DNA from 3 places in the Nostoc sp. CALU 546 genome. Region 3 is predicted to be linked to each of the others. Evidence: riboswitches for the same ligand, from Rfam matches in the RefSeq annotation. Region 3 holds a riboswitch; each other region holds the start of a gene.
What was found. A riboswitch is a leader RNA that binds a small molecule or an ion and turns the genes downstream of it on or off. The one in region 3 is predicted to bind cobalamin.
Positions count from the first base shown of each region.

Region 1: it holds a riboswitch for cobalamin, as region 3 does, so the genes downstream of both, RRG12_RS30070 (hypothetical protein) here and RRG12_RS10325 (TonB-dependent receptor plug domain-containing protein) in region 3, are expected to answer to the same signal.
Region 2: it holds a riboswitch for cobalamin, as region 3 does, so the genes downstream of both, RRG12_RS38705 (DUF1636 domain-containing protein) here and RRG12_RS10325 (TonB-dependent receptor plug domain-containing protein) in region 3, are expected to answer to the same signal.

Region 1 is NZ_JAWJTF010000081.1:18,596-21,877, reverse strand. It holds gene RRG12_RS30080 (DUF1186 domain-containing protein) at 1-428, shown strand, start outside; gene RRG12_RS30075 (hypothetical protein) at 510-1,085, shown strand; cobalamin riboswitch at 1,473-1,616, shown strand; gene RRG12_RS30070 (hypothetical protein) at 1,988-2,242, shown strand; gene RRG12_RS30065 (methyltransferase domain-containing protein) at 2,265-3,266, shown strand.
Region 2 is NZ_JAWJTF010000141.1:15,972-19,253, forward strand. It holds gene RRG12_RS38690 (DUF4359 domain-containing protein) at 1-105, shown strand, start outside; gene RRG12_RS38695 (sirohydrochlorin chelatase) at 244-993, shown strand; gene cobA (uroporphyrinogen-III C-methyltransferase) at 990-1,769, shown strand; cobalamin riboswitch at 1,819-1,977, shown strand; gene RRG12_RS38705 (DUF1636 domain-containing protein) at 2,000-2,452, shown strand; gene RRG12_RS38710 (cobalt-precorrin-6A reductase) at 2,628-3,282, shown strand, end outside.
Region 3 is NZ_JAWJTF010000015.1:68,681-71,962, forward strand. It holds gene rocD (ornithine--oxo-acid transaminase) at 1-498, opposite strand, end outside; cobalamin riboswitch at 1,283-1,496, shown strand; gene RRG12_RS10325 (TonB-dependent receptor plug domain-containing protein) at 1,865-3,282, shown strand, end outside.

The DNA of each region.
Region 1 (3,282 bases), on a different contig from region 3:
ATTATGCAGAATTGTTTTCCAATCGAGGTGACAAAGAATATGATTATACTTGGACTAAGCTAGTTATTAATAGTATGGAGCTTTGTGCGAGCGAACTGAAGTCAGAAATTGATAATGCCTTTGAAGAAAATTTAGTGGAAGAGTTTTTTATTGGGCAAGAGGATGTAAATGATTGTTTTGAGTTGGGAACAGAAGTAGCTTTAAATAAACTGCGCCAGAATCGACGTTATTCTTTAATTGAAGATGTGATATCAGAAATGGAAGGTTGGGCTTGTTTCCAGCCAGAAAAACTAAAAAAACTGGATAACAGGTTAATTAGCCCAGAAGGATTTACTTTATCGACACCAAAAAAATCCCAAACTCAAGCTAAAAACAAGAAAAAGATGCAATCACAATCTCGCCGAAAAAATCGCTCACCCAAAAAATGAGTATTCAAAGACCCCACCTTTGTCTAGTAAGGGTTTTAGGAAAAACGCTGCTCAAAGATAAGTATTGAGTTAATAGATTGAATGCCGATAAAATACGAGAATAGAAAAGGACAGACATATTATCTTTATCAAGGCATAACGAAAACTGGTAAGCCTAAGTACTTCTTTTCCATGAAAAGTGAAGGACATTTGGTTGAAACTATGCCTGATGGCTATGAAATTTATGAAAATCCTAACGCTCAGGTTTTTCTGAGAAAGGTTCAGCCGAAAATTATTACCGATGAAGAAAGGGCAAATGTAGAAGAAGGAATAAAGAAATTTTCTAGCTTACAAGATTACCAAATAGATATAAAACAGGAAATCATTACTATATATACAGCAGACCAAGACGTTAATCTGTTGTCCGAACTATTAAATTTTTCTGGAAGAAATGAGATGAGAGAAGGGAAAACTAAACTCAGGCTTTCTATTTCATATTCACCGATGCTTCGTTTCGTATTGATTGATCGGGCGCAACGGACATTTCTGACTCAAAGATATTGTTTTTTAGGAAGAATTGATGACTGGATTGAAATCGGCAAGCAAGGTAATCTTCAGGGACTAGTAGAAAATTATGTGAAACATTTGGGACAAGAGTCATTCTTTGAACTGCATTGATCTTAGTTTTTGGCTCAATCAACTAGAGGCATTGGCAAAATGGAGTTGTTTTTGGCTGACCCTTGTCTAATAAGTGATCTAGAGTCTGAATATGGTAAAAGGAGAACAGCTAAAACCGATAATCTCAGATGACATAGCCGAAAATAAATCTTAAGGAACTCAAGCGATATCTGAAGGATGACTCTCAATAAGAATTGATTTCAGAAAATAGCGAGCTATTTTTGGCATTTGTTAGTTTTGCAAGATATCTACTAAGCAATAAAAAACGACCCTGCAACGCTGAGTAGAAAATAAATGCTTGGTAAAGAATGAGACTTGTCCCGATTAATAGCGAATGCAAATATAGACAGCCTATTGATTTTTATGCAAGCAAATCGCAGTTGTGTTATTATCCAGATGAATCTCGGTTCTAGTGGGGAACAGCCACTAGAGGAAACGGGGAAAGTCCGGTGTAAATCCGGCGCTGTCCCGCAGCTGTAAACAAGGGTTGCCTTGTGAGTCAGAATGCCCGCCGAAGTTGACTTGTAAATTTTGTACATCTGCGAGGCACAGATAAGTATTTTTATGAAGGTTTATACAACTAATCAGCTTTACGTTCTCATAGTGCCACATATCAAGACGCTACAGATTACGACTTTCTATGAGAAGGTAAGGGGTTAATTTTCGGTACAAATTGTGTCTTGAGATCCAGCGATCGCTGTAATCTACTCCAGACGAGAGTATCGTTTGTAAATAGTCATTGCGACAAAAAACGCTGTATTAACTAATAGGTGGAAGTTGTTTAAAACAGGTAGAAAATGGCGTGTATGACGTACATAGTCATGTTTGACCACTGAACAAATACTTTCCCAATCTCGCATATAAATTGCTAAGTTACTAAATGAATACTCCAGTTAATTATCATGGCGAAATTCTATCTTCACCGAACTGGGAAGATTCCTACTGCTATTCACCCCTTTGTTAAACAAACGGCTCTTCCTCAAGGCAAACACAAGCCCAGTCTACTGCAAGGGAAAATTATTCAAGATGTTCAAAACATTGCAATATCGATGTATCGGATGATTTATATTGCGATTGCCGACCGTGGGCAGTTACGACATCACTCCTCTGATTCAGGACGAGCAGCAATGAGTAAACCGTTGGATCGACTCAAATAGGTGTACAAGACCGTTCAAAAAAATGCCAAATTTGTTATATTCTGTAATTGTTTTTTTTCTGCTATTAGTAATTGGAATTGCGGCTTATTTCCTAACTGCCCGCAAGTATCAATCCTCATCCACAGTTGCCAATTCCTACGATCAATGGACTCTTGATGGCATCCTAGAGTTTTATTGGGGAGAACACATTCACCTTGGTCACTACGGTTCACCGCCACGACGAAAAGATTTTCTGGCTGCTAAATCTGACTTTGTACATGAAATGGTTAAATGGGGTGGAATAGAAAAATTACCCCCTGGTGCTACCGTCTTAGATGTTGGCTGTGGTATTGGCGGCAGCAGTCGGATTTTAGCGCGAGATTATGGGTTTGCTGTCACAGGGATTACCATCAGTCCTATTCAGGTGAAACGCGCCCAGGAATTAACACCCTTTGGGCTAAATGCCCAGTTTGCGGTTGATGATGCAATGGCATTGTCGTTTCCAGATGCCAGTTTTGATGTGGTCTGGTCAATCGAAGCAGGCCCCCACATGCCAGATAAAACCATTTTTGCTAGAGAATTAATGCGGGTGCTAAAGCCTGGTGGAGTGTTGGTTGTAGCTGACTGGAATCAGAGGGATGACCGCCAAAAGCCGCTAAATTTTTGGGAGAAACGAGTAATGCAGCAACTCCTCGATCAGTGGTCTCATCCAGCTTTTTCCAGTATTGAAGGCTTTTCCGAGCTTTTAGCAGGAACAGAATTGGTTGAAGGGGAGGTAATTACGGCAGACTGGACGCAAGAAACCCTTCCTTCTTGGTTCGATTCAATTTGGCAAGGAGTGGCTCGACCAGAGGGATTAGTGCGTTTTGGGCTGTCTGGTTTCATCAAGTCTGTGCGCGAGGTACCGACGCTTTTACTGATGCGTTTGGCGTTTGGTACAGGATTGTGTCGATTTGGAATGTTCCGGGCTGTACGGGCAAATGGAAGCACAGAATTCATGGACAGAAACTTTGCTAACCAAAATCCCTCAAGCTTGGTTAGGTAGCGATCGCAGCTATTTA
Region 2 (3,282 bases), on a different contig from region 3:
GTTTACCGTACAGATTTAAAAATAAGTTCTTGGATACCTTCTTATAAATTTGAAACGGTGGGAGCTTTTGATCAATTTTATACTTACACTGCTGAAGAACAATAAGTCAAGCAGAAGGGGGAGAATTTGAAGAACAAGTCAGAATCCAACATTCAGTATTCTTCTTCAAGAATTACCAGGGTATCTATTACCCCCCAACTTAATATTAAGTAAGAATAGTAACAGAAAGTTCAATTTTTGCCGATGTCATTTGCCTATCTCTTAGTATCTCACGGAAGCCGCGATCGCCGCCCAGAAATTGCTATGCAGCAACTAGCAGGGCTGGTATGTAATCAATTGCCAAAAAACTTCAACCCATTAAATAAGGAACATTTGGTTGGTATAGCGGCTTTAGAAATGAGTCCTCAGCCTTTACACGAGCAGATTCAACAATTTGCTAAGAGCGCTTTTGGTGATGATCGCAAACTACCTCAGAACGATAAGCGCCTAAAAATTGTACCGCTATTTTTGCTGCCGGGAGTGCATGTGATGACGGATATTCCCGCCGAAGTAGCACTAGCACAACAGGCTATTGGTCAAGATATCATCATTGAGTTGCAACCATATTTAGGCTCTCATCCCAATTTAGAGAAATTGCTGGCCAAGCAAATAGCTGCGACAAAAGCAGAAGCATGGATTCTGTTAGCTCATGGTAGCCGTCGCCCAGGTTCTCAAGAAACTGTGGAAGCAATGGCGGCGAGTTTGGGAGCGGTGGCTGCTTATTGGGCTGGGCCTCCTAGTTTAGAATCACGAGTGAAAGAGTTGGTAACTGCTGGTTATCGGGAAATTGCAATTTTGCCATACTTTTTATTCGCTGGTGGAATAACTGATGCGATCGCTACTTCAATAGAGGAGTTAAAATTACAATTTTCTGCGGTGAATTTCCAATTGGCATCGCCACTGGGAGCAAGTGCAGAATTAGCCGAGCTAATTTGGGATTTAACAGATAAATGAACCGCACAGAGAAACAGGAGAGCAAGTATTTGGGAAAGGTTTATTTAGTAGGTGCGGGGCCAGGTGATCCAGGACTAATTACCTTGAAGGCCAAAGGTTTGTTGGAATGTGCAGATGTCGTTATCTATGATGCCTTAGTTAGTTCGGCAATTCTGGCAATGATTAATCCCCAAGCCGAGCAAATTAATGCTGGTAAGCGGAGGGGGAAACATTCGCTGTTCCAGGAAGAAACAACTCAATTGCTGATTGATAAAGCGCAGGATCATGCAATTGTAGTACGGCTAAAAGGTGGCGATCCGTTTATTTTTGGTCGCGGTGGCGAAGAGATGGCAGAATTAGTCAAAGCTGGAATCTCAACGGAAGTAGTGCCCGGTATCACATCGGGAATTGCAGCAGCGGCTTATGCAGGTATACCTTTGACGCATCGACTGTATAGTTCATCGGTGATATTTGTAACTGGACATGAAGCGGCGGGTAAGTATAGACCGATAGTGAATTGGAGTGCGATCGCTCACGGTTCCGAAACCATTGTAATTTATATGGGAATTCACAATCTGCCTTATATTGTGGAACAATTAAGTTTAGCTGGATTGAATTTAGAAACACCCATTGCTTTGGTGCGTTGGGGTACGCGCCCCGAACAAGAAGAATTGATTGGTACTTTAGAAACAATTGTAGAGCAGGTAGAGCAAACTGGATTTGGTGCGCCTGCGATCGCAGTTATTGGACAAGTAGTGAATATGCACAGTATTTTGTCTGGTTGTCGTCCAGTATGATGTTGGCGCAAAGCTTGCCGTTTCATATTGTTAGATGACCACTAGTGTATGATCGATAAGGTTATTCGGTTCTGGTAGGAGTCAGCTATCAGAGGTAACGGGGAAAGTTCGGTGCAAATCCGGCACTGTCCCGCAACTGTGAACTAATTTGAGATTAAGGAACCAAATTGAGTAAGTCAGGATGCCCGCCGAAATAGATTTATCAGTTTCACTATATCTGCGAGGTACAGATGACTACGACTTTAAATATTTCCCCAACCAATCCCTTGGGTGTTGCTGAACATACTTTATTTGTTTGTAAAACCTGTGCCAGTGTTTGGCAAAATGGAAATCGCTTAGGTGAAAGTGGTGGTGAAAAACTTCTACATCAACTTCAGCAGCTTGCCCAAGATTGGGAGTTACGAGATGAATTCCCGATTCAGGAAGTTGAATGCATGAGTGCTTGTAATCGTTCTTGTGTAGTCGCCTTTACTGCCAAAGGCAAATTAACATATTTATTTGGTGACTTAGAAGTTGATGGTAGTGCTTCTGCGGTGTTGCAATGTGCTAGTCAATACTATGCTAAAGCAGATGGTTTACTGCCTTGGTCAGAGCGTCCAGAAGCACTGAAAAAAGGCATCTTAGCAAAAATTCCGCCTTTATCAAAACAGAATTCAGGAGTCAGGAGTCAGAATTCAGTATGAATTCTGTACGAGTGGCGGATAGAGTTAAGCAAAGCAAGTCCGCGAGAGTTTGAGTATAGATTAAAACCTCTTTCACCGTGGGCAAAAATAAATTCAAATATTCTTCCTTGAACCTATCCGTTTATGGGTAGAGTATTCTGAATCCTGAATTCTGAATTCTGATTCCTTTTTAATGATGCGCGTTTTGATTCTAGGTGGGACGGGAGATGCCGCAGAACTAGCTGCCAAAGTTGCGACTATCCAAGGGTTAGAAGCAATCACATCTCTAGCTGGCCGCACCCGTGAGCCATCAATACCGTTGGGGGATTTGCGGGTTGGAGGCTTCGGTGGCGTGGCTGGATTAGCTAGCTATCTGCGAATCATGCAAATCGACTTATTAATTGATGCAACCCATCCTTTTGCGACTCAGATTTCCTTTAATGCAGCAGATGCCGCAACAGAAGTTGGAGTACCCCGTCTGATGTTAATTCGTCCGCCTTGGGAAAAAGAAAGTGGCGATCGCTGGATTGAAGTTGATCGCGTTGAAGTCGCAGCAGCATCTTTGCAAAACCAGGCACAGCGGGTATTTTTGACCGTTGGTAGGCAAGAACTCGCTGCCTTTGCTTATTTGGAGAAAATTTGGTTTCTGATGCGGATGATTGACCCACCTACTGATGATGCTTTAGTGCCGTTGGGAATGGTATTGTGCGATCGCGGGCCCTTTACCCTCAATAATGAAAGACAAATCCTGATTAATAACAATATTGATACCATCGTGAGCAAAAATAGCGGTGGCGATGCAACAAAGGCCAAAATCATTGCAGCGCGAGAACTGGGTGTAAAAGTTGTGA
Region 3 (3,282 bases):
AGAGAAGCTAATCAAACTAATAGTGCGTCCAGAAAAATTATTACTACAAACAATAATTTCTGCTTGATTTTCTGGTACACCTTTTACCTTATAAGCCCATTTACGAATGGCTTTAATAGCAGTTTCTACAGCTTCGGCTCCCGAATTCATGGGTAGCACTTTGGGTAAACCAGAAATTTGAGAAAGTTTCTCATAAAATCTTCCTAACTGGTCATTACGAAAAGCCCTGGAAGTTAGTGTAACTTTCTCGGCTTGCTCAATCATGGCTGCAAGAATTTTGGGATGACAATGACCTTGATTTAATGCTGAATAAGCTGAAAGAAAATCTAGGTATTTTTTACCTTCTATATCCCATATCCACACACCTTCTCCTTTGGTGATGACTACATCTAAAGGATGATAATTATCAGCCCCATATTGCTGTTCTAGTTCAATATAATCCTGGGTATTCATAGTATTGAGGTTGGGAATTCCCAGAGTTACGTTTGTTGCTTGCATATTTACTCCTGATAGCTTTGAGGGTTTGAAATCAAACTAGAAAACATCTGAAAGACTACTAGTGGAATAAGACATTTCACAGGTATGAGTATAAATTGAAAAATCTAGCTTTGTTCTTACTTTTATAGTTCCCAATTCCAGGGTGCTATTGACATGAAAGTAAAGACTTTACTGCTAAAATCAGTCAGTCATATCAAAGACAATCGCTATTGTGTAGTGCTGATTGATTTTCTCTAAATATGTAAAATAGCCAGTAATTATTGACCAGCTATTTGCTCATCTTTCAGACACGCAACTTGTGTAGGACATCTTTTGCCTACTTCATTAGTGAAGAAAACCAGTTGCCCACTCTGTCTAAATGTAAAATTTTACTAGCATAATAACCGATAGTTTAAAATATGACGTTTTCGACAGTAATTATGTCTTTGTATGGTTTTATGACAACAACTTGATACTTATATGAAATGTTTTATAGATAGTCAAAAAAGCTATTTTTTACTGCAATCTTATCTAAAGTATCATTAAATTCTTAGCCGATCAATGCTGGGGAGGGGGATAACAAAATTGCAGCTTTTGAGTAGGCGATGCTTACAGTAGGCGTAGTCTAGGCTTAATCTTGATATACATTATTCATTTTTGCCGCATAAATTCAGCACAAAAGTTGACTTAATACCTGCGTTTTTCCTAAATTTCCAGCACAATTTATAATTGGCAAAAATAAAATTATCTCAACCTCTCACCGATTATTACCAAATGAATTTACATATAGACAGTAACTATGGTAATGTGACACATAACTGTCGGTTCTGATGGGGAGCAGCCATCAGACGCAAGGGGGAAAGTTCGGTGTAAATCCGGCGCTGTCCCGCAGCTGTAAACCGATTTTAGATTTTAGATTTTAGATTTTGGATTGGGAAGCTACCCAATAATCCAAAATCGAAAATTCAAAATCCAAAATTGTATGAGCCAGAATGCCCGCCGACTCACTCTAGACACAAAACATTTATCTGCGAGGCACAGATGATACATTTTATTAAAGAATTTCATGGGTACAAATATTGTTTTAAGACAGTACCCTCTGCAAGTTTTACTAATTCGCTTCGCTGTTAGTAACGACACTTAATTTTTGGTTGTCCTATAGGAATTTGGGTATCCATAAGGAATACCACAAAGTCTTTTTTGCTATCAAAATAGTATCCACCATGATTTAGGTATGGCAATGCATTGTAACCCTAAATCTTAGAAATTCAACAGCACAAATAAATACCTGCATTTACTGAAAACGAGGAGTTTCATGTCCACTTCCCGTATAGTTACTTGTTGTGAATTTTTCTCAAAAATCTTCGTTTTTACCGCAATTTATGGGATGGTCGGTGGAGGAAATGTAGCGATCGCTAATCAAGTTCCACAAATATCTGAGTTTCCCAAGTATGAAGGTTCTGCAAGAGACTTACAACCAGTTGCACAAGTAACACCTGAAAATACTCCAGCATCCACAGAAGAACCAGATATTGAATTAACAGTCATCGACAAGCTATTGAATGAACCTGTATTTTCACCCTTTCGCCGCGAAGGGACAGTGAAAGATTCCACCCGTCCTGTTTACGTAATTACGGGTGAAGAAATGGAAGCGCAAGGTGCAAGAACTGTCAAAGAAGCACTGCGATTTCTTCCTGGTATCTTAGGTGATGGTACAGTTGGCACAGAAGTTAACGCTTTAAGTGGTCAATTTATTCGTGGTTCTAATACCGGTCAAGTATTAATATTGCTTGATGGTAGACCGATTAATAATCTTGGTGGCGGGGGTTTTGACCTCTCAGAATTCACTACCAATAATATCGAAAGAGTTGAAGTGTTACCAGGAGGAGGTTCAACTCTTTATGGTTCTGATGCAATAGGAGGGGTAATTAATATTGTCACTCGTCGTCCCACAGAGAAAGTTACAACAGAAGCCAAGGTGAATATTGGTACTTATGGACTAAACCAACAAAATATTCAAAATAGTGGGAAAGCAGGTGCAATTTATTGGGTTGTAGGTTACAACCGTACCCAAGCAGAAAATAATTATCCTTTTACAATTCCTGAAGCCAATTTTACGGGAACGAGAACAAATAATGATGCTCTGTTTAACAACTTTAATGTCAAACTAGAGGCAGATTTAGGAACACGTAATACCTTAAGTCTCTCAAGCCTATACTTAAGCAAAGAACAGGGAGTACCAGGAGGAGTAGCAATTCCTGAACCCCAATTTGGGCAAGGTTTTTTCAATTCTCTCACCGACAATAATCGTAAATACACAGACCAAGTTCTCACTGATTTAACCTGGAATTCCAAATTAGGGAATGGAAATGATTCACTTTTAACAGCCAGAGTTTATACTGATTTTCTCAATACTCGTTTTGATAATCGTAGTGGCGCACTTTCATCTCAAAATCGGTTTGATTCTAACCAAGTTTCTTACGGTATTCAAACCACACATAGTTGGAATCTGACCAAAAATCAGATTTTGGTTTACGGCTTTGATTACCGGAATGTAAATGTGCGTAATACCACTTTTAATTATGGCAGTAATGTCAATAGAGAAAATTACGATGACAGTATTAGTCAAGGAGGCATTTTCGCCAAATATGAAAATAATTTTACTTCTAGCTTGAGTATCAATTTAGGAGTACACCAAGATTTCAGTAGCTTGGTAAATGGTTCATTTACATCACCATCTGTAGGTACAAAATTAGCAATCTCTGACTCCACAACACTCAGAGCTAACTATATCAGAAACTTCCG